Regions from separate parts of the Roseovarius sp. SK2 genome, predicted to be linked through region 4. Evidence: riboswitches for the same ligand, from Rfam matches in the RefSeq annotation. Region 4 holds a riboswitch; each other region holds the start of a gene.
What was found. Region 4 has a riboswitch for cobalamin ahead of PVV74_RS15955 (TonB-dependent receptor plug domain-containing protein). Riboswitches for the same ligand answer to the same signal wherever they lie in the genome.
Positions count from the first base shown of each region.

Region 1: another riboswitch for cobalamin. It lies ahead of PVV74_RS20065 (DUF1636 domain-containing protein); the one in region 4 lies ahead of PVV74_RS15955 (TonB-dependent receptor plug domain-containing protein).
Region 2: another riboswitch for cobalamin. It lies ahead of PVV74_RS11970 (hypothetical protein); the one in region 4 lies ahead of PVV74_RS15955 (TonB-dependent receptor plug domain-containing protein).
Region 3: another riboswitch for cobalamin. It lies ahead of PVV74_RS20010 (CbtB domain-containing protein); the one in region 4 lies ahead of PVV74_RS15955 (TonB-dependent receptor plug domain-containing protein).

Region 1 is NZ_JARAMK010000013.1:10,067-15,683, reverse strand. Features, by position in the region: gene cobN (cobaltochelatase subunit CobN) at 1-1,472, opposite strand, end outside; gene cobW (cobalamin biosynthesis protein CobW) at 1,476-2,528, opposite strand; gene PVV74_RS20065 (DUF1636 domain-containing protein) at 2,525-2,902, opposite strand; cobalamin riboswitch at 2,980-3,179, opposite strand; gene cobO (cob(I)yrinic acid a,c-diamide adenosyltransferase) at 3,213-3,836, shown strand; gene PVV74_RS20055 (cobyric acid synthase) at 3,901-5,346, shown strand; gene cobD (threonine-phosphate decarboxylase CobD) at 5,349-5,617, opposite strand, start outside.
Region 2 is NZ_JARAMK010000005.1:157,918-163,534, forward strand. Features, by position in the region: gene PVV74_RS11945 (hypothetical protein) at 1-207, opposite strand, end outside; gene PVV74_RS11950 (lytic transglycosylase domain-containing protein) at 429-914, shown strand; gene PVV74_RS11955 (SLC13 family permease) at 925-2,697, opposite strand; gene PVV74_RS11960 (YebC/PmpR family DNA-binding transcriptional regulator) at 2,856-3,605, shown strand; gene PVV74_RS11965 (GNAT family N-acetyltransferase) at 3,752-4,033, shown strand; cobalamin riboswitch at 4,111-4,299, shown strand; gene PVV74_RS11970 (hypothetical protein) at 4,402-4,674, shown strand; gene PVV74_RS11975 (Mrp/NBP35 family ATP-binding protein) at 5,183-5,617, shown strand, end outside.
Region 3 is NZ_JARAMK010000013.1:851-6,467, reverse strand. Features, by position in the region: gene cobT (nicotinate-nucleotide--dimethylbenzimidazole phosphoribosyltransferase) at 1-979, shown strand, start outside; gene PVV74_RS20020 (adenosylcobinamide-GDP ribazoletransferase) at 976-1,701, shown strand; gene bluB (5,6-dimethylbenzimidazole synthase) at 1,721-2,395, opposite strand; cobalamin riboswitch at 2,659-2,864, shown strand; gene PVV74_RS20010 (CbtB domain-containing protein) at 2,901-3,077, shown strand; gene PVV74_RS20005 (CbtA family protein) at 3,082-3,783, shown strand; gene PVV74_RS20000 (hypothetical protein) at 3,858-4,355, shown strand; gene PVV74_RS19995 (DUF1636 family protein) at 4,345-4,638, opposite strand.
Region 4 is NZ_JARAMK010000009.1:907-6,523, reverse strand. Features, by position in the region: gene PVV74_RS15965 (FecCD family ABC transporter permease) at 1-825, opposite strand, end outside; gene PVV74_RS15960 (ABC transporter substrate-binding protein) at 822-1,676, opposite strand; gene PVV74_RS15955 (TonB-dependent receptor plug domain-containing protein) at 1,678-3,624, opposite strand; cobalamin riboswitch at 3,751-3,961, opposite strand; gene sucD (succinate--CoA ligase subunit alpha) at 4,174-5,046, opposite strand; gene PVV74_RS15945 (succinate--CoA ligase subunit beta) at 5,046-5,617, opposite strand, start outside.

The DNA.
Region 1 (5,617 bases), on a different contig from region 4:
CCGCGTTCGGGTTGCAGCGCGACGATGGCGTTGCCGAGGCGCAGAGCGGCGAAACGGAACTCCCCGCCCACTGCATCGGCGTCGTCTTCGGGCCGGCCCCACGCCAAGTACAGGTCCTCGCGCAGAGGCGCGGGTAGGCGCGCCAGCAGCGTCTTGTACTCCGATAACGCCAGGCGCATGTCGCGCGCCAGCAGGCGGTCTTCCAATGCCGCCGGAGTCTCGTCCACCGAATAGCCTGCCTCGCGCAGGTCCGACAGGATGGCGCGGGCCGAGGCGGGGGCGTCGAGGCCCACGGCGTGGCCCATCTGCCAGTCCTTGCCGGGATAGGTGGAGAGGATGATCGCTGGCCGGCGCGTGGCGGCGGGTGTTGCCGCGAGGTCGAGCCAGCCTTGCACGCGGGCCACGAGTGCGGTGGTCAGGTCCGGTTCGGCCCGGTGTGCGAAGCGGGAGAATTCCAGGTCGGGATCGCGCACGCCCGGTTCCTTGAACGAGATCGTGCCGCCGGTCAGCCGCCCGTCGACCTCGGGCAGGACGATGTACATGGCAAGGTCGGCGGGCGAAAGACCGCGCTCGGACCCGTCCCAGGCGTCGCGGGTGGAGGTGGCCAGCGCTGCCTGGAAGACCGGCACGTTGCCGGCGTCGAGCGGCGAGGTGCCGTCGTCGCCCTTGCCGGAAAATGCGGTGGCGTTGACGATGGCGTGGGGCGCGTAAGCCTGCACCTGTCGGCGCAGCCAGCCCGCCGCCTCGGGGGCTTTGAGCGACGGGGTGAAGAGGGCGCGGACATGATGGCCCCGTGCCTGGAAGGCCCGCATCAGCGCCTCGATCGGTGCGAGGTCGGCGGCCACCACGTAGGAGCGGTAGAAGACGATCAGGATGCGGGTCTGCGTGACGGGCAGGTCGGCGAGAGGGCAGCAGGCGCCATGCTCGGGCGTCCAGGCGCCGACCATGGGCAGCACCTTGGCCCCGCGCACCGGCGCGGCGTAAAGGCCGGCGGCGAGCGCCAGTTGTTGCAGGGCGGCCTGTGCCGCGACGCTGCCGCCGTTGTCGCAAAGCTCTGCAAGGCGCCGCAGGGTCGAGACGGGCAGGGTGGAATAGGCGTCAAGCCGGGGGTCGGGCCGGCCGTCGGCAGGCAGGACGGCGAGCGCGATGCCTTTTTCCTGCGCCAGGGCCAGCACCTGCTGTAGCCCGTATTCCCAGTAGGGCACGCCGCCGATCAGCCGGATCAGGATGCCCTTGGCGCCGGTCAGCGTCTGTTCGACATAGGTGTCGACCGACAGCGGATGCCGCAGGGCGGTGAGGTTTGCCAGACGCAGGTCGGGCAGGCTGTCGCGCCGCCGGTGCCAGCCTTCCGCGAAGGCGCCAAGGTCGCTGTCGGAAAACGACAAGACCACCAGGTCCGCCGGGCTTTGTCCCAGGTCGGTCGGGGTGTCGGTTTCTTCCAGACCGTGGCTTTCGCGGAAGACGACGTGCATCGGTTACTCGGCCGCCTCGGCCGGAGCCAGTACGGCGCGGATCGCGTCGATATTCACGTCGTCATGCTCGGCGATGACCACGAGGCGCCCGCGGCGGGCCTCGTCCGGTTTCCACGGGCGGTCATATTGATGGCGCACGCGCGCGCCCACCGCCTGCACCAGAAGGCGCATCGGCTTGCCGGCGACGCTGGCATAGCCCTTGACGCGCAGGATGTTCTGGTTGTTGGCGAGGTCCTCGATGCGGGGCACCAGATCGGAAGGATCACCCAGTTCCGGGATGTCGACGACGATGGATTCGAAATCGTCATGCTCGTGGTCGTCGTGATCGTCGTGGTGGCTGGGCCGGGCGTCCATGTCATCCTCGGCGGCGGCTTCGAGCCCGAGGATCACGCGGGGATCGACGACGCCCTCGGCGACCTCGACCACGGGCAGGGGGCGGGGGGCTTCGGCGGCGATGACCTCTTTCGCCTTGGCCACGCCGTCGGGGCCGGCAAGGTCGGGCTTGGTCAGCAGGATGATGTCGGCGCAGGAGATCTGGTCCTCGAACACCTCCGACAGAGGGGTTTCGTGGTCGATGCTGTCATCGGCGAGGCGCTGGGCATCGACCCGGGCCACATCGGGGGCGAAGCGGCCTGCCGCGACGGCCTCGGCATCGGCCAGCGCGATGACGCCGTCGACGGTGATCTTGGAGCGGATATCGGGCCAGTCAAACGCCTTGAGCAGAGGCTTGGGCAAAGCCAGGCCGCTGGTTTCGATCAGGATGTGATCGGGGCGCGGATCGAGCGCCATCAGCGCCTCGATCGTTGGGATGAAATCGTCGGCCACGGTGCAGCAGATGCACCCATTGGCCAGTTCCATGATATTTTCCGCCGGGCAATCGGGAATGGCGCAGCTTTTCAAAATGTCTCCGTCGACGCCTACATCGCCGAACTCGTTGACGACCACGGCCAGACGGCGGCCGCCGGGGTTCTGCATCAGGTGGCGCACCAGCGTTGTCTTGCCGGAGCCCAGAAAGCCCGTAATGACGGTGACGGGAAGTTTTGCAAAATCGGTCATTGGTCAGCCTTTGCAGTCAGGGGTGGGATGCGCGCAACGCAGTTGCGCTTGAAATGTTCGGGGCGTTGGCGCCACGGGATCAGCCCGTCCTCGGTCTGCTGATAGAGGACCGCGCCTTCCAGCAGCATGTCGGGATGCGACGTTTCATCGAGATTTCCGTACAGATACGTCCAGCGTTCGCCGCCGCGCATGGCGGCGGTGCAGCCTGCGTCGCAGTTTTGCAGGCATTCGACGGGGGTCACGGTGACGCCGTCGGGCAGCGCACGCGCCGTCACCTCGTCATAGAGGCGCTGGCCGGGGCGGCGCTCGTCCTCTGGAGTTTCCTGCCCCTTGCGGCACTTGATGCAGATCAGCAGTTCTATGCGCGCGCTCATGTGTCCTCCACTGTCGGGGGTGCGCGCGGGGGTGGCGGGTGGCCACCCATCCGAGCCCGGCACACCCCGTCCGGTTCGTCTGTTCCTTCTTGTTGGCAGGTCTCCCGGCTTGCGGTTTCGGGCCCTTCGGCCCACGGTTTCCGGCCTTCCCGGCATTGCGCCAGTGGCGGTGGAAACCTTCCCGGTTCACGGTCGCGGGGGCGGCTGTGCCTGGCGCGATGCGCTGCACATTCCCTTTTCACCTGTTTACACAGGCACCAACACGGTGCGACATGCTGCGAAAACCCACCTTGTGTCAAGGAGACGTCCCATGTCCGACCCGTCCGAAGCGGAAAAGACTGCCCGCCACAACGAGAAGATGAAGAAGATAAAGGCCGCGCGGGACCGGATGATGGCGGACAAGACCGAGGAGAAAGGCTTGATCATGGTCCATACCGGACCGGGCAAGGGCAAGTCGTCTTCGGGATTCGGGATGATTCTGCGCTGCATCGCGCATGGGATGCCGTGCGCGGTGGTGCAGTTCATCAAGGGCAACTGGGTGACCGGAGAGGCCGAGATGCTGCGCAACCGCTTTTCGGACGAATGCCGGTTCTTCATTTCGGGCGAAGGGTTCACCTGGGAGACGCAGGACCGGGAACGCGATATCGCCGCCGCGCAGAACGGCTGGACCATCGCCAAGGAGCAGATTCGCGATCCCGAGATGAAGTTCGTGCTGCTGGACGAGATCAACATCGCGTTGCGCTATGACTATATCGACATCGACGAGGTCGTGGACTTTTTGCTGCACGAGAAACCGGCGATGACGCATGTCTGCCTGACGGGGCGCAATGCCAAGCCCGAACTGATCGAGGCGGCCGACTTGGTGACCGAGATGAGCCTGGTGAAGCATCCGTTCCGGGATGGGATCAAAGCCCAGAAGGGTGTCGAGTTCTGATGCGTCCTATCGTGGTCCTCGGGGATAGTCGCCCGAGACCAATACCTGGTATCGAGGTCCGCCCATGCCTGCAATAATGATTCAGGGCACGGGGTCCAATGTCGGCAAGTCGATGCTGGTGGCCGGCCTGTGCCGGGCCGCGCGGCATCGAGGCTTGAGTGTGGCGCCGTTCAAGCCGCAGAACATGTCGAACAACGCCGCAGTGACGGCGGACGGTGGCGAGATCGGCCGTGCGCAGGCGTTGCAGGCGATGGCCTGTGGGGTGACGTTGCACACCGATATGAATCCGGTTCTGCTGAAGCCTGAAACGGATGTCGGGGCGCAGGTGATCGTGCAAGGCAAGCGTCTGACCACGGCAAAGGCGCTGGAGTATTCCAAGTTGAAACCGACGCTGATGTCGGCCGTTCAGGACAGTTTTGCCAGACTGAGGGCACAGCATGATCTTGTGATTGTCGAGGGGGCAGGCTCGCCCGCCGAGATCAACCTGCGGAAGGGCGACATTGCGAATATGGGCTTTGCCGAGGCGGCGGATGTGCCCGTGGTCCTGTGTGGCGATATCGATCGCGGCGGTGTCATTGCGCAGATCGTCGGCACGCAGGCGGTTCTGCCGAAGGCGGATGCCGCGCGTATCGGTGGCTTTCTGGTCAACAAGTTCCGCGGCGATCCGACGCTTTTCGAGGATGGATACCGGGAAATCGAAGCGCGCACCGGTTGGCGCGGCTATGGCGTGGCGCCGTGGTTTCCCGAGGCGTGGCGGTTGCCGGCGGAGGACGCGCTGGATATCGCCGACAGCCCGGTTCAGGGCGCGTTTCACATCGTCTGCCTGCAATTGTCACGGATCGCGAATTTCGACGACCTGGACCCGCTGACGCAGGAGCCGGGCGTGCGCGTGACCATGTTGGAACCGGGGCAGGTGTTGCCGCTTGATTCGGATCTGGTGATCATTCCGGGCTCGAAATCGACACGCGGTGATCTGGACTTTCTCCGCCGGCAGGGGTGGGACGTCGACCTTTTGGCGCATCACCGGCGGGGCGGCAGGGTGCTGGGCATCTGCGGCGGTTACCAGATGCTTGGCCGTAACGTCTCGGATCCGGAAGGAATCGAGGGGCCGCCGGGGGACTCGCCGGGACTCGGATTGCTGGATATCGAGACGGTCATGGGGGGCGACAAGAGCGTGACCCAGGTTGACGCGCACCACGTGGGGCTGGATCTTCCATTTGCCGGGTACGAGATTCATATCGGCCGCAGTGACGGGTCGGACCGCGCGAGACCGTTCGCCAGGGTGGATGGCGTGGCCGAGGGGGCGGTGTCTGCCGATGGTCGCGTGGCGGGCAGCTATCTGCACGGGATGTTCGGCGATGACAGGTTCCGAGCGACTTGGCTTAACTCGAACGGGGCCGATGCCTCGGATCTGGGATATCAGGTCATGGTGGAGCGCACGCTGGATGAACTGGCGGCGCATCTTGAGACGCATCTGGATGTTGCGGGTCTTTTGGCGCTTGCAAGATGAGGTCAGGCGGCTCCGATCGCCTCGTCCAGCTGCTGCCAGCGGGTTTGCGGTGGCAGTCCGAGGCGTAGCCAACGGTCTGAATAGGGGAAGATGCGGGACCACACGCTGTGCATTGCGAGAGCCTCTTGTACCTTATGCGCATCGGGCACCTCGTAGGTGCGAAAGAGCGGGGTACCTCCGACCAGCGTCCAGCTGGCGCGGGAGGCGAAGGAATCCAGCCGCGCGGCGTCTTGGATCAGCCTTTCGACCGTGCGCGCCTGCCACCCGGTGT
Region 2 (5,617 bases), on a different contig from region 4:
GGCGGTGTCGTACTCGAAGAGGACGCGATCGCCGCGACCGAGGTCCTCGGGCAGGGTGATCTCGGTGGGCACTTCCCAGACGGTCTTGTCGGTAAGAACGATGATGCCGTCGATGCGGTCGAAGGCGAGGACGTGGCCCTCGGTTTCATCTGCGAAGGCGGGGAGGGTTGCGACGGCGATCGCGACTGCAGCGGTTATGATGCGCATGGGGTTGGTCCAAGGGGAGGAAAGCACTCTCGGCGCGACTCCGCGCTTTCGTAGCCGCCGGGCGGAGCCTCGCACCCGGATGGCGGTGAAATGGGATGGGCCGCGTGGTTTGCAAGAGGACGGCCCAAATATAAATGGCGGATTCTCGCCCGTCGGAATTCTGCAAGCTTGCCAGAGACCGGGGCTTGGGGAAAAAGACCGAAAAACCGGGGGATTCTCTGATGCGGCGTTTGATGGCCTTGATGCTGGTGTGCGTGGTTGCGGGATGCAGCGCTAAAGAGGCGTCGGAGCCGCCAGCGCGGCACAACCCGCCGCTTTATCCCAACGAGACGCCGCAGATCCGGGCGCTGATCAACCAGTATGCCGACAACTACGAGGTGCCGCGGTCTCTGGTGCACCGGGTGGTGCAGCGCGAGAGTGATTACCGCCCCAAGGCGCGCAATGGTCCGTATTGGGGGATGATGCAGATCCTGCCCGCCACGGCACGGGGCATGGGGTTCCAGGGTCAGGCGAGCGACCTGCTGAATCCTGAGACCAACCTGAAATACGCGGTGAAATACCTGCGCGGCGCGTGGCTGGTATCAGATGGCAGCGAGCCCGATGCGGTAATGTGGTACGCGCGGGGCTATTACTATGCTGCGCGGGACAAGTGCCTGCTGGTCGAGACGGGCCTGCGCGAGCGCGAGATCGCGCGGCACTGCCGCTGAAGCCGGGCGTCTAAAGCGGCCAGAACACCAGGATCGCCGGCACGGACACGGCAACCACGATGATTTCGAGCGGCAGACCCATGCGCCAGTAATCCCCGAAGGCGTAGCCGCCGGGGCCGAGGATCAGCGTGTTGTTCTTGTGCCCGATCGGCGTGAGATAGGCCGAGGACGCGGCCACCGCGACGGCCATCAGGAACGGGTCGGGCGAGACGTCGAGCGTGCTGGCCATCTGGATGCCGACGGGGGCGGCGACAATGGTGGTCGCGGTGTTGTTGAGCACGTCGGAGAGCGTCATCGTGACCACCATCAGCACGGTCAGGATCGCCCAGGCGGGGAAGCCTGCCGTCAGGTCGACGAGGCCGCCCGCGAGCAGGGCGGTGCCGCCGGCCTCTTCGAATGCGGCACCCAGGGGGATCATCGAGCCGAGCAGCACCACCACGGGCCACTCGATATGGGTGTAGAGCTCCGACGGCGGGACGATGCGCGTCAGCACATAGGCCATGACCACCAGCCCGAGCGCGATGGGCAGATAGAGCAGGCCAAAGCTGGCCGCGGCGACGGCGGCGCCGAAGATGCCGATGGCAGCCCAAGTCTTGCGGTCCTGCGTCACTTTCAGCCCGCGTTCGGCCAGCGGCAGGCAGCCCAGCCACTCGGTCACGTCCGAGCCGGTTTCGTGCGGGACCAGCAGAAGGAGGATATCGCCCGGCTGAATCGTTGTCTTGCGCACTTGCTCGCGGATCTGGCGGCCGCGGCGGGAGATACCCATCAGTACCGAGCGCTGACGCCAATTCAGGCCCACGGACTGGGCCGTGCGGCCGGCGATGCGTGCATCGCGGGGGACCACGACCTCGATCATGTCGAGCCCGTCGCCGGCGGCGCGGACCTTGTCCTCGCGCTTGGAGTCCGAAAAGGCGAGAGACAGCGCGGAGCGGAACTCATCCAGCGCGTCGGGCGTGGCCTCGATCACGAGCGCGTCGCCGGCTTGCAGAATGGTGTTGCGGGCACGGCCATAGCGGCGTTTGCCGTCGCGCACCACGCCGAGAAGCGCGACGTCGTTGCTGTCGGCATCCTCCTGCAACTCTGCGAGGCGCTTGCCGATCTGGGCGCTGTCCTCGGGGATGGTGAGTTCGGCCAGGTAATCGGCCAGTTCGGCGGCGTGCAGACCGCTGTCGTCGCGGGCCGGAATGAGCCGCCAGCCGATGAGGGCGACGAAGACAAGACCGGCAAGCGCGGTGACGGCGCCGACGGGGGCAAAGTCGAACATGGAGTAGGATTGCCCCAAGGCGTCCTCGCGGATGCCGGCGATGATGATGTTTGGGGGCGTGCCGATAAGTGTGACCATGCCGCCAAGGATCGTGGCAAAGGAAAGCGGCATGAGACTGAGTCCCGGAGGGCGCTTGGCCTTGCGCGCGGTCTGGACGTCGACGGGCATCAGCAGGGCCAGTGCCGCGACGTTGTTCATGAAGGCCGAGAGCACGCCGCCGATGCCGCCCATGATGGTGATATGCGCGCCGAGGCTGCGCGAGCTGTCGACCAGCGTCCGGGTGATGAGAAAGACCGCGCCCGAGCGTACCAGACCGGCGGAGACAACGAGGACGAGGGCCACGATGATCGTTGCCGGGTGACCGAAGCCGGTAAAGGCCTGCTCGGTGGGCACGACACCCAGCACCACGCCCAGCATCAGCGCGCCGAACGCGACGATATCGTAGCGGTAGCGGCCCCAGAGCAGTAGCGCGAACACGCCGCCGAAAAGCGCGAAGAGTATGATCTGGTCCTGGGTCATCTGGGCGAGGTCTTTCCGGAGCGGTCTGACGGGCGCGGCCCGTCCGGCCAGCCTAGAGGCAACGGGCGGCGGCGCAACAGTCGATTGCCGGGATTGCACAGCGGCCCGCGCCTGATTTATAGAGGCGTGAACTTTACACATGTCATCGGAGGCGCGTCATGGCCGGCCACTCAAAATGGGCGAATATTCAGCACCGTAAGGGGCGTCAGGATGCCCAGCGGGCAAAGCTTTTCTCCAAATTTTCCAAGGAGATAACGATTGCCGCCAAAATGGGCGATCCGGACCCCGACAAGAACCCGCGCCTGCGCCTTGCGATCAAGCAGGCCAAGTCGCAGTCGATGCCGAATGACAATATCGACCGGGCGATCAAGAAATCGGTCGCGGGCGACGGCGAGGATTACGAGGAAATTCGCTATGAGGGCTATGGTCCCAACGGCGTGGCGGTGATTGTCGAGGCGATGACCGACAACCGCAACCGTACCGCCAGCACGGTCCGCTCGACCTTCACCAAGCATGGCGGGAACCTGGGCGAGACTGGTTCTGTCGGGTTCATGTTCGAACGCAAGGGGCAGGTCACCTACCCGGCGGGCGCGGGCGACGCCGATACGGTGATGATGGCCGCGATAGAGGCCGGGGCCGAGGACGTGGAATCGGGCGAGGACGGGCATACCGTGTGGTGTGCGGATACCGATCTGAACGACGTCAGCACCGCGCTGGAGGCGGAGCTGGGCGAGAGTGACGAAACCAAGCTGGTCTGGCGGCCCACGACCACGACTGAGCTGGACCTGGAAGCGATGCAGAAGCTGATGAAGCTGATCGACGCGCTGGAGGATGACGATGACGTGCAGAACGTCACGACGAATTTCGAGGCCAGCGATGAGGTGATGGAGCAGTTGGCGGCGGAGTGATCCTGCCGGCCCGGACCATGGAGCGGCGTCCCCTCGGGGCGCCGTTTTGCGTTTGGTTCGGCGTCGTGCATACGGCACGCGATGTACAGTGTGATGGACCTTTCGTCGGCGGTGCGGCATCCTGCGCTCGGCCATGGGAGACAGACATGCAGATCGAACACGAGGACGGCGAGAGCAAGGGGCGCTATGTCACCCGCATCGGTGACGGACCGGAGGCCGAGCTGACCTATTCCAAGTTGGGAAGCTCGGGAATGATTATCGACCATACCGGCGTGCCGGACGAATATCGTGGCGATGGTGTGGGCTTGGCGCTGGTCACGCGCGCGGTGGAGGATGCCCGGGCGGCGGGCCGCAAGATCACGCCGCTTTGCCCCTTTGCCGCGGCGCAGTTTCGACGGCATCCCGAATGGGCCGACGTTCTGGCCTGAGGGCTGGTTTGACGCATGTGTCGTCGGGAGGCCCTTCAAGGTCGCAATCGCGTGTTGCGCCAGAGGCCGGTTGGCGGCAAGATGATGGTCCCGAAGGTGCCACGAAAGCCGTGGAGAATTGGGAAGCCGGTGCAAGTCCGGCGCTGCCCCCGCAACGGTAAGGATGGGGGATACCGCAGAGGGCCACTGGGGCAAGATGCCCCGGGAAGGCGCGCGTATCCGCACCCCCGCCAAGCCCGGAAACCAGCCCTTGGGGTGAACGTCGAACCGCGGGGGGCGGTACGGGCGGTGGACCGAAAAGCGGTTCTCGCGCGGCTTTCCTTCGCCCCAGTCCGGCCCGGGGTGTGGCCGGAGGAAGAGCAGAAAACATGAACCTGACACCGATCATGGATGGACTGGAGCGCAGCGGCGCCACCGGCGCGGAGGCCGAGGCCGTGGCGCGACTGGGATTCCTGGAATGGGTTTTCGCCTATCCGGGGACCGTCACGGCGCGCGTGTTGCGCGAGGCGCTGGCCGAGCCAGTTGTGCAGAACCCGGGCAGTGCTGCGGCGTGTGCCTTCGTCGATTTCCTGGAAGAGGCGCGGCATGCGGCGCCGATGGCCCGCGGACGGCGCGGGCGCGCGGCTCGGGTCATGCACTGAGCTTACGGAATTTGGCCCCGTTGTCACATGCGGCGGGGCGCATCCGGTTCAGGTGTCCGGAAGAGGAATGGATGGTGTCGCGCAAAAAAAACGGCGACGCCAGGGAGGAGGAGAGGCGCCGCCGTTCTTTACGTCGGGTCCCAGGGAGGAGGAAGGGACCGTTCGTTACAGTTGGGCTCGTTCTGAGCCCAGGTCTTGCCGGGACCGCACAAGGGAGGAGAGGCGGTATCCCGAACAGGTGCCAAACGGGAGGAGAAGCACCTGATTGTTTTAGCGAGCGTTTGGCGCGGTGGCCGTTTCGTTCGCTGTTGAGTTAAAGATAGCGATATGCTGCGCGTGCACAATAGATTTTGCTGCAACGCGGCTATGCAGGAAGCGCATAGAAGAATAGTTCATTTTTTGCGTGCAATATCATCTATTTGCCGGTTTTTTGTGCGGGATTGAAACGGGGGTTGTGCCTGCTTTCAGAAATGCGACTTTTGGCGGCGCAGATGCATGGAGGCAGGGCATGACGGAAATACTCGACAAAGTGCGCCAGGAGCTGGAACGGCTTGAACTGCCGGACGGTGGTACCGTGATTTCACGCGACATGGTGCGTGCGATGCGACTCGAAGGCAGCGAAGTGCGATTCGTGCTGGAGGCGCCCACTGCCGAGATGGCCCGCCACATGGAGCCCTTGAGAGCAGCCGCCGAGCGCGCGGCGCTGTCGGTCGAAGGAGTGACTTCGGCGCAGGTGGCGTTGACCGCACAGGCGCCCGAGGCCCCGACCCCGTCACTGAAGGTGGGCCGGCACCCCGAGGGCGGAAGCGCGTCGATCCGCCCAGGCGGGGTGAAGTCGATTCTGGCGGTGGCGTCCGGGAAGGGCGGCGTGGGCAAGTCGACCGTGGCGTCGAACCTTGCAGTGGCACTCGCCCGGGCGGGACGGCGCGTGGGCTTGCTGGAC
Region 3 (5,617 bases), on a different contig from region 4:
TGCGGGCCTCGCCGGTAGTTTGCCCCTATCCGACGATAAGGCGGCCGAGGCGGCGCTGGCGCGCCAGAACAGCCTGACCAAACCGCCGGGCGCGCTGGGGCGGCTGGAGGAACTGGCTATCTTCATGGCGGGTTGGCAAGGCAGGGAACGGCCCTCCATCGCCAGCGCGCAGTCCCTGATCTTTGCGGGAAATCACGGTGTCTGCGCGCAGGGGGTCAATCCGTTTCCACAGGATGTGACGGCGCAGATGGTGGCGAATTTCGAGAACGGCGGCGCCGCGATCAATCAATTGTGCCGCGCGAACGAGGCCAATCTGTCGGTGATTGCGATGGAGCTGGACCGGCCGACTTCGGATATCACCGCCGCGCCGGCCATGTCGGACGCTGATACACTGGACGCCCTGCGCCGCGGGGCCGCGGCCGTCGATCCCGGCGTCAGCGTCTTGACCCTCGGCGAGATGGGTATCGGCAATTCGACCATCGCCGCCGCGATGGCCAAGGGCGCATTCGGCGGAGACGCGGCGCTTTGGGTCGGGAAGGGAACGGGGTCAGATGACGCAGGGGTCGCGCGCAAGATCGACGTGGTGTCACGCGCCTGCACGCTTCACGCGGATGCCGTTGGGCTGGACATTCTTGCCCGGCTCGGCGGGAGGGAGCAGGCGGCGATCTGCGGCGCCGTGCTGGAGGCGCGGGCGCGGCGTATTCCGGTCATCCTCGACGGGTTCATCTGCACGGCCGCGACCGTGCCGCTTTTTGCTGCCGACCGGCGGTTTCTCGACCATTGCCTTGTCGGTCATGTCAGCCGTGAGCCGGGCCATGCGCGGCTTCTGTCGGAACTGGGGATGCGGCCGATCCTGTCGCTGGACATGGCGCTGGGCGAAGGGTCGGGCGCGGCGATTGCGCTGGGCGTGTTGCGCGCGGCGCTGGCCTGTCACAACGGGATGGCGACATTTGCCGAGGCGGGGGTGTCGGGTCAATGAGCCTGCGTGCGCGCATTGCCGAGCTTCAACTGGCGGTGATGCTGCTGACCCGGCTTCCAGCCGGGCGGATCGGTGACGACCCACCGACGATGCTGGCCGCGCGGTGGGCCTTCGTGCCGGTGGGGTCCGTTGTCGGCGCTCTGACGTGGATGATTTTCAGTCTGGCGGAGGCGATTGGCGCGCCGGATCAAATTTCGGCTCTCCTGGCGTTGGGCGCAATGGCGCTGGTCACTGGAGCGCTGCATTTCGATGGGCTTGCGGATTTTGCCGACGGCCATGGTGGCGGACGTGACAAGGCGCACGCGCTGGAGATCATGCGCGACAGCCGCATCGGCAGCTACGGCGTGGTTGCGGTGGGGGTGGTCGCGGCGCTGTGGGCGGTGTCCGTAGCCGCCGCCGATCCCGGCTTTTGGGCGTTCGTCGGCGCAGCGATGCTGAGCCGGGGGGGCATGGTCGCGGTCCAGGAGAGTCTTACCCCGGCCCGCGCGGATGGTCTGGGGAAAAGCGCGGCGGGCCGCAGCAGGGCCGCGCGGGGCGTTCTCGCGGCTTTGGCGGCTGTGGCGCTGGTGATTTCGCCTTGGACGCTGCTGGCCTGCGCGATGGTGACAGTTGCCATCGGCTGGCTGGCATGGCGAAAAATCGGCGGACAGACCGGCGATGTTCTGGGGGCCGTGCAAATGGTCTCGGAAACCGCGATCTGGGTCACAGTGGCGTGCCTTTGACGGCCTTTTTGCCGGGCTGTCAGTCCTGCCAGCCCTCGTACATGATAAGGTCATCGAGCGATATCCGCTGCCGCCACCCCTTGGCTGCCAGTTCGGGTTGGTCGTAGAGCTGATCGACATATCCCACGCAGAGATAGGCCACCAGCTCGACATGTTCGGGGATGCCGAGCAGAGCGGCGATTTCGCGGTGATCGAAGATGCTGACCCATCCCACGCCGATCCCCTCGGCGCGGGCGGCGAGCCATAGGTTCTGCACCGCGCAGACTGTCGAATAAAGGTCCATGTCACGGTTGTGCGTGCGCCCGAGGATCACCTTTCCGCCGCGGGTACGATCGCAGGTGACCACGATATTGAGCGGCGCTTTGGTGATCCCTTCGAGCTTCAGCGACCTGTAGGCGGACTGACGATCATCGGGGAACATGGCGGCGGCTTCTTCGTTGGCGCGGTTGAAGATGCTGTGCACCTGGGTTCTGAGTTCGGCGTCACGCAACAGAATGAAGTTCCACGGCTGCATGAAGCCGACGGAGGGCGCGGCGTGGGCCGCTTCGAGGATTCGGCGCAGCGCGTCTTCGTCGATCGGGTCTGGTAGGAACTCGTTCCGCACGTCGCGGCGCGCCTCGATGATGTCGTAGAGACATTGCCTTTCGTGCGAGGAAAAGACACGCGCCGGACTTGGCTTGAGTTGATCCGCCATGGAGGGGCTCCGGGATGGATGCGGCGAGTTTCAGGCGACCCTATCGGAGGGCGATGCCGTGTGAGACGCGTCGGCAAGCGGCATTGCTTTGATGTCCGGCGCGGCGGTTGTCGTGTCTATGTCAGAGTGGGGCGGGACTTTGCAAGCCTGACACAGAGTACGTTTCCAAGCCGGCCAGGGACGTTCGCTTTGCGGTTCAGTCGCTGGGTTCGAGATTCGCCTATCGTTTTGCGTTGTATTGTTGACAGGTCGCGGTGCTTGCTAGACTAACGAGAGTGATCAGTTCCATTTCCGCAAGAAATGGAGAACAGGGAACGCGGTGCGCCTGAAAACATTCGGCAATTCCGTGGCTGTCCCCGCAACTGTAGGCGGCGAATCAGGCTGAATACGTCACTGGAGCAATCCGGGAAGGCCAGCCAGACGATGAAGACCCGCAAGCCAGGAGACCTGCTGATCGCGACTGAAACCACAAGGCCTTCGGGTGTGAAGGCAAAGAGGTACTACTATGATTGTAAAGACTGCATCCACCGCACGGGCAACATCGGCCTCCGGGCTCGTTTCGGTGATCGCCATCGCCGCGCTGGGCCTTGGCGTGATCTTCGTGGCAGGCCACGTTCAGGCCGCGGCGCTGCACGACGCGGCGCATGACGTGCGTCACGCCACCGGCTTCCCCTGCCACTGAACCGATGTTCACGCGTCTGCTGACCAGCGCCTTGTTCGCTGGCGCTGCCGCAGGGTTGATTATCGCCCTGGTGCAGCTTTTTTTCGTTCAACCGGTCCTTCTTCATGCCGAGCTTTATGAAGGTGGCGACCTGGTGCATTTCGGGACCGAATCGACCGCTTCAGCCACGCCAGAGCTGCCGGGCTTCGATGCCGTGCGGGATGGTTTGAGTATCATTTTCACGATGCTGATCTATTCCGGTTACGCGATGATCCTGGTGGCGCTGATGTCGCTGGCTGAAAGCCGTGGTGCGGCAATCGACGCTCGCACGGGCCTGATCTGGGGCGTTGCCGGGTTTGTCGCGGTACACCTTGCACCGGGCTTTACCCTCGCGCCGGAAGTTCCGGGCGTGGCTGCGGCGGATGTCTACGAGCGCCAGATCTGGTGGTTTGCAACCGTGCTGACGGCCGCGATCGCCATGTGGCTGATCGCGTTCAGCCGGAACTGGGCCGGATGGGGTGCAGCCGTTGTGCTCTTACTGGCGCCGCATGTCATCGGTGCGCCCGAGCCTGAAGTCTTTACCGGACCGGTTCCGACCGAGATCGGCGCCTTGTTCGCGTCGCGCGCTCTTGGAACCGGACTGGCCGCCTGGGTCATGCTGGGGGCCTTCGCGGGCTTCTTTTGGTCGCGCGAAAGTGAAACGACCGGCCAGGCTCAGACCGTCTGACACTGGCACATCATTGCTCGGGCGCGTGCCTTGCGCGCCCGTTCTCTTTATCGAACATGACGTTGGATTCGCCCATGGACCGTTCCATTCCAATGCTTCTTATCGGCCTCGTTTTCGGCGGGGGACTTGGATTCACGGTGGCTGCGGCGAACGGCGTCACCTTTGACGGGCATGATCATGGCGATCCGGCTCCTCATGGCGGTCCTGAGCAGCACGCCGGCGCGGCCATGCACGATCATGGCGCCATGTTGTCGGTCCCGGCAGGCGCCGATGCGCCGAAGCTGGAGATCGAGGTGACGCCTGATCCGTCCGCCGGCTGGAACCTGCATATCATGACCGAGAACTTTCGGCTCTCGCCGGAGAATGCCAGCCGCGCCCATGTTCCGGGCGAAGGACATGCCCATGTCTATGCCAACGGCGTCAAGCTGGCTCGCGTCTATGGCCCCTGGATGCATCTGGACACCCTGCCCGAAGGCGAGGTGGAACTTGAGGTGGTATTGAACAGTAACGATCACCGGCCACTGGCCGTGGGCGGTGCTCCGGTTGCGCAGAGCGTCATGCTCAGCAACTGAGCGCCGGGACGCGGCCGACCAGACAAAACCGAAGTCTACCGCATGGCTGCGCGTCCTCGATCCAGCCGTCGGGGGCGGCAAGATAGGCGTGCAAGGTTGCGACGATATCTTCTGCATCCGCCGCCGGATCTACCCCGTTGAAGAAATATATGGCCCGGCCCGGCCCCTGCATAGCCATGGAAACCGGACTGGCACAGCCATTCATGCACCCGCGTTCGACGATACTCACCGCGTCTGCCAGCCCTGTGGCCGTCAATTCCTCGCGCAGAGGTCCAAAGTCCAAAGGACCGCAGTTCTGACAGAAATGGACAGTGGCGGAGGGGTTCATTCGGTGTCTCGCGTTGCGTCGTCACGTTGAGGCATACAGATCCTGCGCCTCTGGTCAATTCGGGCAGGATTTTGAGGCGTGGCCCGGACCGCTCAGCGTCTCGGGCTTTCCAGTTGGGCATCTGCCTCCCTGCGGTCAAACGCAACCGCACAGGCGTTCAGCAGGGCGCTGTCGCTGTGCCAAGGGCGATTGGCGGATCGCGTATCGACGACCGTCACCGTTTGAAGTCAGCGCCAAGGGGACGGTTTAAGCTGGTTTGATAAGGGAACGTTTCGAGAACCTGAGTTGAGGCAACGTGTCGGCATGCTAGCTGAAACGCTGCATCGGGCTTTCCAGCCAACCCGATCTCTCTCGGGATTGCCCTTCTAGGCATGTTGTATCCTGATGATGCAAATAGATGGAGCGGCAAAAGAACCGATGAAGGGGTGTGTAGATGGGGTATCTGGCTGCTGACCCGTGGCATCGGGCGGCATGGCCGTGGCACCACCGCCCGATCACTTGATACACGCAGGAAATAGACAAAACGCGGTGCATCCGAATTTGTCGCTCGGCCTTTCGTCGATACCGATCCAGAGAATTTCCTGCCGATAATCCGATCGTTGGGTGTCGAAGCTATCATGTTCGTCGCCTCGTCAGCGAAGGTCTGACCCGCACTGTGGACGTTGTCGAGTCGACTAATAAAAGCCCGATAAGATGAAAGTGCTGAAGCGCGTAGCGCGCATTATGTACATGTCTAGACGGGCGTATTGCCGACCTTCGCTGCACGATTGCGGAAAGTCTGCTTATTGGATCCAACGAAGGTTGATGTCTTTTTTCTCCGCAAGGGGAAATCTGCATTTCTGGGTTTGAAAGGCGTTTGTACAAATGGCACCGTAAACATTATCTCCCTCAACAGGACACACACCCGTGCGACACACCATTCTTCGAGTTGCTA
Region 4 (5,617 bases):
CCAGAGCAAGCGCGACGGATGCGCGCCGACCAGGGGCCGCAACAGGTGCGGCACCACGAGACCGACAAATCCGATTGCGCCGGCCACCGCCGTGCCCGCGCCGACGACACAGGCGGTCCCCAGCACCAGCATCAGGCGCAGACGGGTCAGGCCGATGCCCATGGCCTGCGCCGAATCCTCGCCCAGGGTCAGCGCGTCGAGCCCGCGGCCAAGGCCGCCCAGCAGGGCAAAGCCCACCGCCATGAACGGCGCGGCAAGCCAGACGTGGGTCATGGATCGGTCGGCGAGCGAGCCCATCATCCAGAAGACGATCTCGCTTGCGGCGAAGGGGTTGGGCGACAGGTTCAGCACGAGCGACGTCAGCGCGGCCGCCAGCGCCGAAACGGCGATCCCGGCCAGTATCAGGGTCAGCGACGTGCCGCGCGACCCGGCCAGCGCCATGATCAGGAACACGCCGCAAAGCGCACCGGCCAGGGCCGAGAAGGGCAGGGCCAGCGCGAAGGACGCGGCCACGCCGGTGTGGATGGCCAGCACCGCGCCGAACGCCGCGGAGCCGGACACGCCGATCAGCCCCGGTTCCGCCAGCGGATTGCGCAGGTAGCCCTGCATCGCGGCACCGGCAAGACCGAGGCTGGCGCCGATCATCAGGGCCAGCAAGGCTCGGGGCAGGCGGATCTCGCGCATGACAAGCGTCATCGCGCCGCCGTCGTCGACGAAGAGCGCTGAAAGGCTGTCGGTGATGCCGATCTCGGCGGGGCCAATCAGCAGGGATCCGAAGAACAGCCCGACGACCAGCACGCACAGGATGATCGCCAGACGGGTCATGGCGTGTTTTTCGTCAGCCGATGACGGGTCTCGGCCAGCGATTCTATGGCGCGCAGCACGTGGGGCGTGCCACAGACCCAGTCGCTGTCCGTGACCGTGGCAAAGGGCAATTCGGCGCGCAGCGCCTCGACCACCGGATGCTGCATGATCGCCTCGGAGCGCGAGGCGCCGGGATATGGCTGCGAAGTGATGACGATGTCGGGATCAAGCATCGCCAGCGTTTCCAGCTGGATTTTCATCTGAGTGCCGAGCCCGGCCTTGACCGCCGCGTTGTCGAAGCCCGCGGCCTGAAGGATCTGATCCGACAACGTGCCTGCCGGCGACGTATACCCGCTGGCGTAGTACAGCATCGCGTCGGGCCGGTCGCCGCTGTCCTGTTGCAGCGCGGCAAGGCGCGCATCGAAATGGGCGACCATCTCGCGTGCGGCGGACTGCCGGTGCAGAATCTCACCCATGCGAAGAATGTTACTGCGGATCTCTGGCAGGGATCGAGCCTGCTCGAACTCGACCACCTCGACGCCCAGCCGGCGCAGCATGGCGACACTGGCGCGCGTCGTGAAATTGCCCGCCAGAACCAGGTCGGGCTTCATCAGGTAGATTTCTTCGGCCAGGCCCTGGTTTATCACGTAGTCCCGCGCCTCTTCGGTCATCGCCGACATCCGCGGGTCGAGCGAGATGTCGGAAACCGAATGCAACTGTCCCGGCCCGGCAAGCAGCATGGCAAGCTGATCGGTGCAGAGATTCATCGACACGACGCGGCGCGGCGCCTCGGCCGAGGCAAGGCCCGCCCAGCACAGGATCACTGCGAAGGCGAGCCGGGTCGCGACGATATGAAAGCGCCGCGCCGCCATGTCAGAAGTTCGCGGTCACGCCGAAGAACGCGGTGCGGCCTTGCGTCGAGTATCCGTCCAGTTCTTCGTAGCTTTCGTCCGTCACGTTATGGATCCGTCCGTAGACCTGGATGTCATCGGTAACTTCGTGGCTGAACCCGACATTCACAAGCGTATAGTCCTGAAGCTCTACCACATTCGCACCGAGCGACGCCGCGGTGAAGTCGCTGTCGAAGAGACCGGCGACATGCTGCACCTCGAGGTTCAGGCGGGTGCGGTCATTCGGCATCAGGTAGCCCAGCCGCAACAGCGCCTCGTGCTCGGGGCGCCGGACCTCGACGCTGCCGTCAGGGTTTTCGGCGTCGAGCCAGGTATAGCTGAGCGACATGTCCAGCCGGTCGGTCAGGGCGGCGCTGGCGGCGACCTCGATGCCTTGCCGGTCGCTTGTGCCGGTCTGGTTGACTGGTGTCGAGATCCCCGTGCCAGGGTCGAAGACCGACGTGATCTCGTCCGTCAGTTCCTCGTTGAAATAGGTCACGTCGATCAGGCCACGACCGTTCAGGAATTGCTGCTCGACACCGAAATCCCAGCCTTTGCTCTGTTCGGGTTCAAGGTTCGGGTTGCCGGCGAAGTTGGCGAAGAAGCCGAATTGCTCGATCAGCGTCGGGTTCTGGACGCCGGTGCCATAAGAGGCATGCAGGCGCGTCGTCTGGTTGGGCAACTGGTAGGAGGCACCGATCGCGTAGGTCGTGAAATCCTCGAACTTGTCATTGAAATCGTGCCGCACGCTGCCCTGTAGCGCAAAGCCATTTCCGAAATCGCCCTGGTATTCGAGCGCGATGGCCGTCTGTTCACGCGAACGTTTGACGAGCTGTCCCGGCGCGAAGACGATCGTGGGATCGTTTTCCTTGTAGGTCAGACGCTCCCATTCGGCGGCGAAGCTAAGGGTATGGTTGGCGCTGTTGAGGGTGGGCGCGTCCAGCGCGACCGTGCCGCGATAGGCGACTTTTGCGCGGGTGCCGGAATTGTCTGAATTGCGCACGCCGGCGCCGCTCACACCCTGGCGGTCGATCGTGCCGAAAGACAGGTCAACCCGGTTCAGGAGCCGCCCGCCAAGCGTATCGAGTTCTGCGTAAAGGCCACCATAGGTTTCCTGAAGCGATGTGCCCGACAGGTCATCGACGACAAGACCTGCGCGGGTCGGGGCGCCGAACACGCCGCTGTCGCTGTCGCCGGTGCGGTCGACATGGCGGATACTGCCGCCGATCGTCAGAACCTCGTTCACACGGTAGCGGCCCTTGAGGTTGTAGGTGCGGTTCAGATCGCCGTCATCCTCGCCGCCGGGCGTGCCGGAAATGTCGAATCCGCCGGTTTCGCGCCGCGCAGCGGAAAAGCTGAGTTGACCGCGTTCGGTATTCAGGCGCAGGCCGAGGCGGCCCTCGGTGGTGCCGTCCGATCCCACTTCAAAACCGACGTTGCCAGAGAAACCCGGCTCTTGCGCCGTCTTGGTGGTGATCGAAATGACCCCGCCGATGGCGTTGGAGCCGTAAAGCGCCGATTGCGGTCCGCGAATGACCTCGATGCGCTCGATATCGGCGGCCAGAAGGCCGGAAAAGTCGTACTCGCCGGTATTGGGGGCGGCGACCTCGATCCCGTCAATCAGAACGAGCGTGTGGTTGCCTTCGTGACCGCGCAGACGCACCTGGGTGACGCTGCCATAGGCGCCGGTGCGGGATACGGAAACACCCGGCAGCGACCGCAGCAGGTCCGCGACGTAGACCGCGTTGCGGTCCTCGATTTCTTCCTCGGTGATGACGCTACCGGCCCGGCCATACGCGCTGCCTTCGATGGGCGTCAGACCGCCGGAGACGAAGATCGTGCCGAGGTCGTAGGGTTCATCCTGCGCGACGGCGGGCTGGATGAAAAGGGCGGTGGTTGCCGCAAGGACGGACTTGAACGGGCGTGACATGGATTGTCCCTCCGGGGCGCGCTTGATGCGCTGATTTTTTGGTTCATGCCTGGAAGGAAACTCTTCGCAGACGGTGCAAGTGTCACCGCTACGGAAGATCCGTTGTCGAAACGCGCCCCGCGTTCGGACAGGGTGATCACCTCGGCAGGTCTCCTGACTTGCGGGTCAACGCTTGGCCGGGTCTTCCCATCATGCGCCGCATGACAGTGACATGGTCCGGCCTCGCTCTCCGCCTACAGTTGCGGGGGCAGTTGCGGAGTTGACGCCTGGCGCGTCGCACCGCATTCCCTATTCTCCCGCCGGAAAGCCGACAGGAACCGAAGCGACTCGGGTGTTAGTGCATGACGCCGGGTGAGGAAAGAGAAAATCCCAACGCGGGACCGGCTGACGTCTTGCCGTGTCAATTTGATCTGGGTTTCGACCTGCGTCGCGCGGTCGTCGGCCCAGGAAACCGAATCCGTAAGTTCATCCGGTGCCTGGGCGGTTTTCTTGAGTGTCCTGGCCTGCCTTCGGGTACGACGCGACAGGTCGTTCGAGAATTTCCCGAAATCAGGACAGGCAGGATTGGACGGTTTCCACCACGGTTCCTGCGTCGCGGGCAATCACGACGCCCGCATCGCGCAGAAGCGAAACCTTGTCATCGGCCGACAGGTTGCCGAAGACCGACAATGTGCCGGCGTGGCCCATCCGGCGGCCGACCGGCGCGTGGCGCCCCACCACCAGACCCACCACGGGCTTGCCGTAATCGACCGAAGAGAGATACTCGGCGGCCAGTTCCTCTTCGCGTCCGCCCATTTCGCCGATCAGCACCACGGCCTTCGTATCCGGGTCGTCACGGAACTTTTCCAGGCAGCCGACAAAGCCGATCCCGTGCAGCACGTCGCCTCCGACACCGACGGTTGTGGACTGGCCCAGATTGGCGGCGCTGCAACTGGCCAGAACCTCGGACGTGAGCGAGGCCGAGCGCGACGCGATGCCGATCTGGCCCGGCTTCGCGTCGACGGTCGGCATCACCCCTATCTTGCATTGTCCGGGCGTCAGGATTCCCTGGCTGTTCGGGCCGATCAGCATTGTCTGCGACCCTTCGAGCGCCTCCTTGACCCTGCGCATGTCGTGTTGCGGCACCCGTTCGGTGATGCAGACGACCACCTCTATCTCGGCTTCGATCGCCTCGATCATGGCGTCGGCGGCTTTGGGGGCGGGCACGGTGACAAGGCTGGCATTGGCCTTCGTTTCCTTGACCGCTTCGGCGCAGGTGTGAAAGACCGGCAAGCCGAGATGCGAGGTGCCGCCACGCCCGGGACGTACGCCCGCAACGCAGTTCGTTCCGTAACGCATCGCCTGGTCGGTATAGAACGTGCCGGCGCGACCGGTCATGCCCTGAACCAGGAGTCGGGTGTTCTCGTTGACCAGAATTGCCATCAGCGTGCCCCCTTGGATGCGATTTCGACCGCGCGGTTGACGGCCTCGGACATGGTGCCGCAAATCTCGACCGGCACCTTTCGGTCGACGAGAATGCGCTGGCCCCATTCGGCGTTCTGGCCGGCCAGACGGGCGATAACGGGCTTGGTGCCCTTGTTGCGCGAATAGGCGAAGTTCACGCCCTCGGCGATGGTATCGCAGACCGTCATGCCGCCACCATGCACATTCAGCAGGATGGCAGTGACCGAAGGCTCCTGCAGCAGCAGTTCGACGCCGCGGGCGATGTCCATGCTGGTGGCGGTCGTGCGGATATCCATGAAGTTCGCGGGCTTGCCGCCCGCATCGATGATCATGTCGTTCGTGGCCAGGCCCAGCCCCGCGCCGTTGACCACGACCCCGAGGTTGCCGGTCAGCTTGACGAAGTTGATGTTGCTTTTCTGCGCTGCGGTTTCCACGGCGGGCAGACCCTCGCCCGAGACCATCGAATCCCATTCCGGGTGCCGGAACGCGGCACTGGCATCCAGCGCGACCTTGGCGTCGATGGCCATCCAGGTGCCGTCGGGCGTGCGGA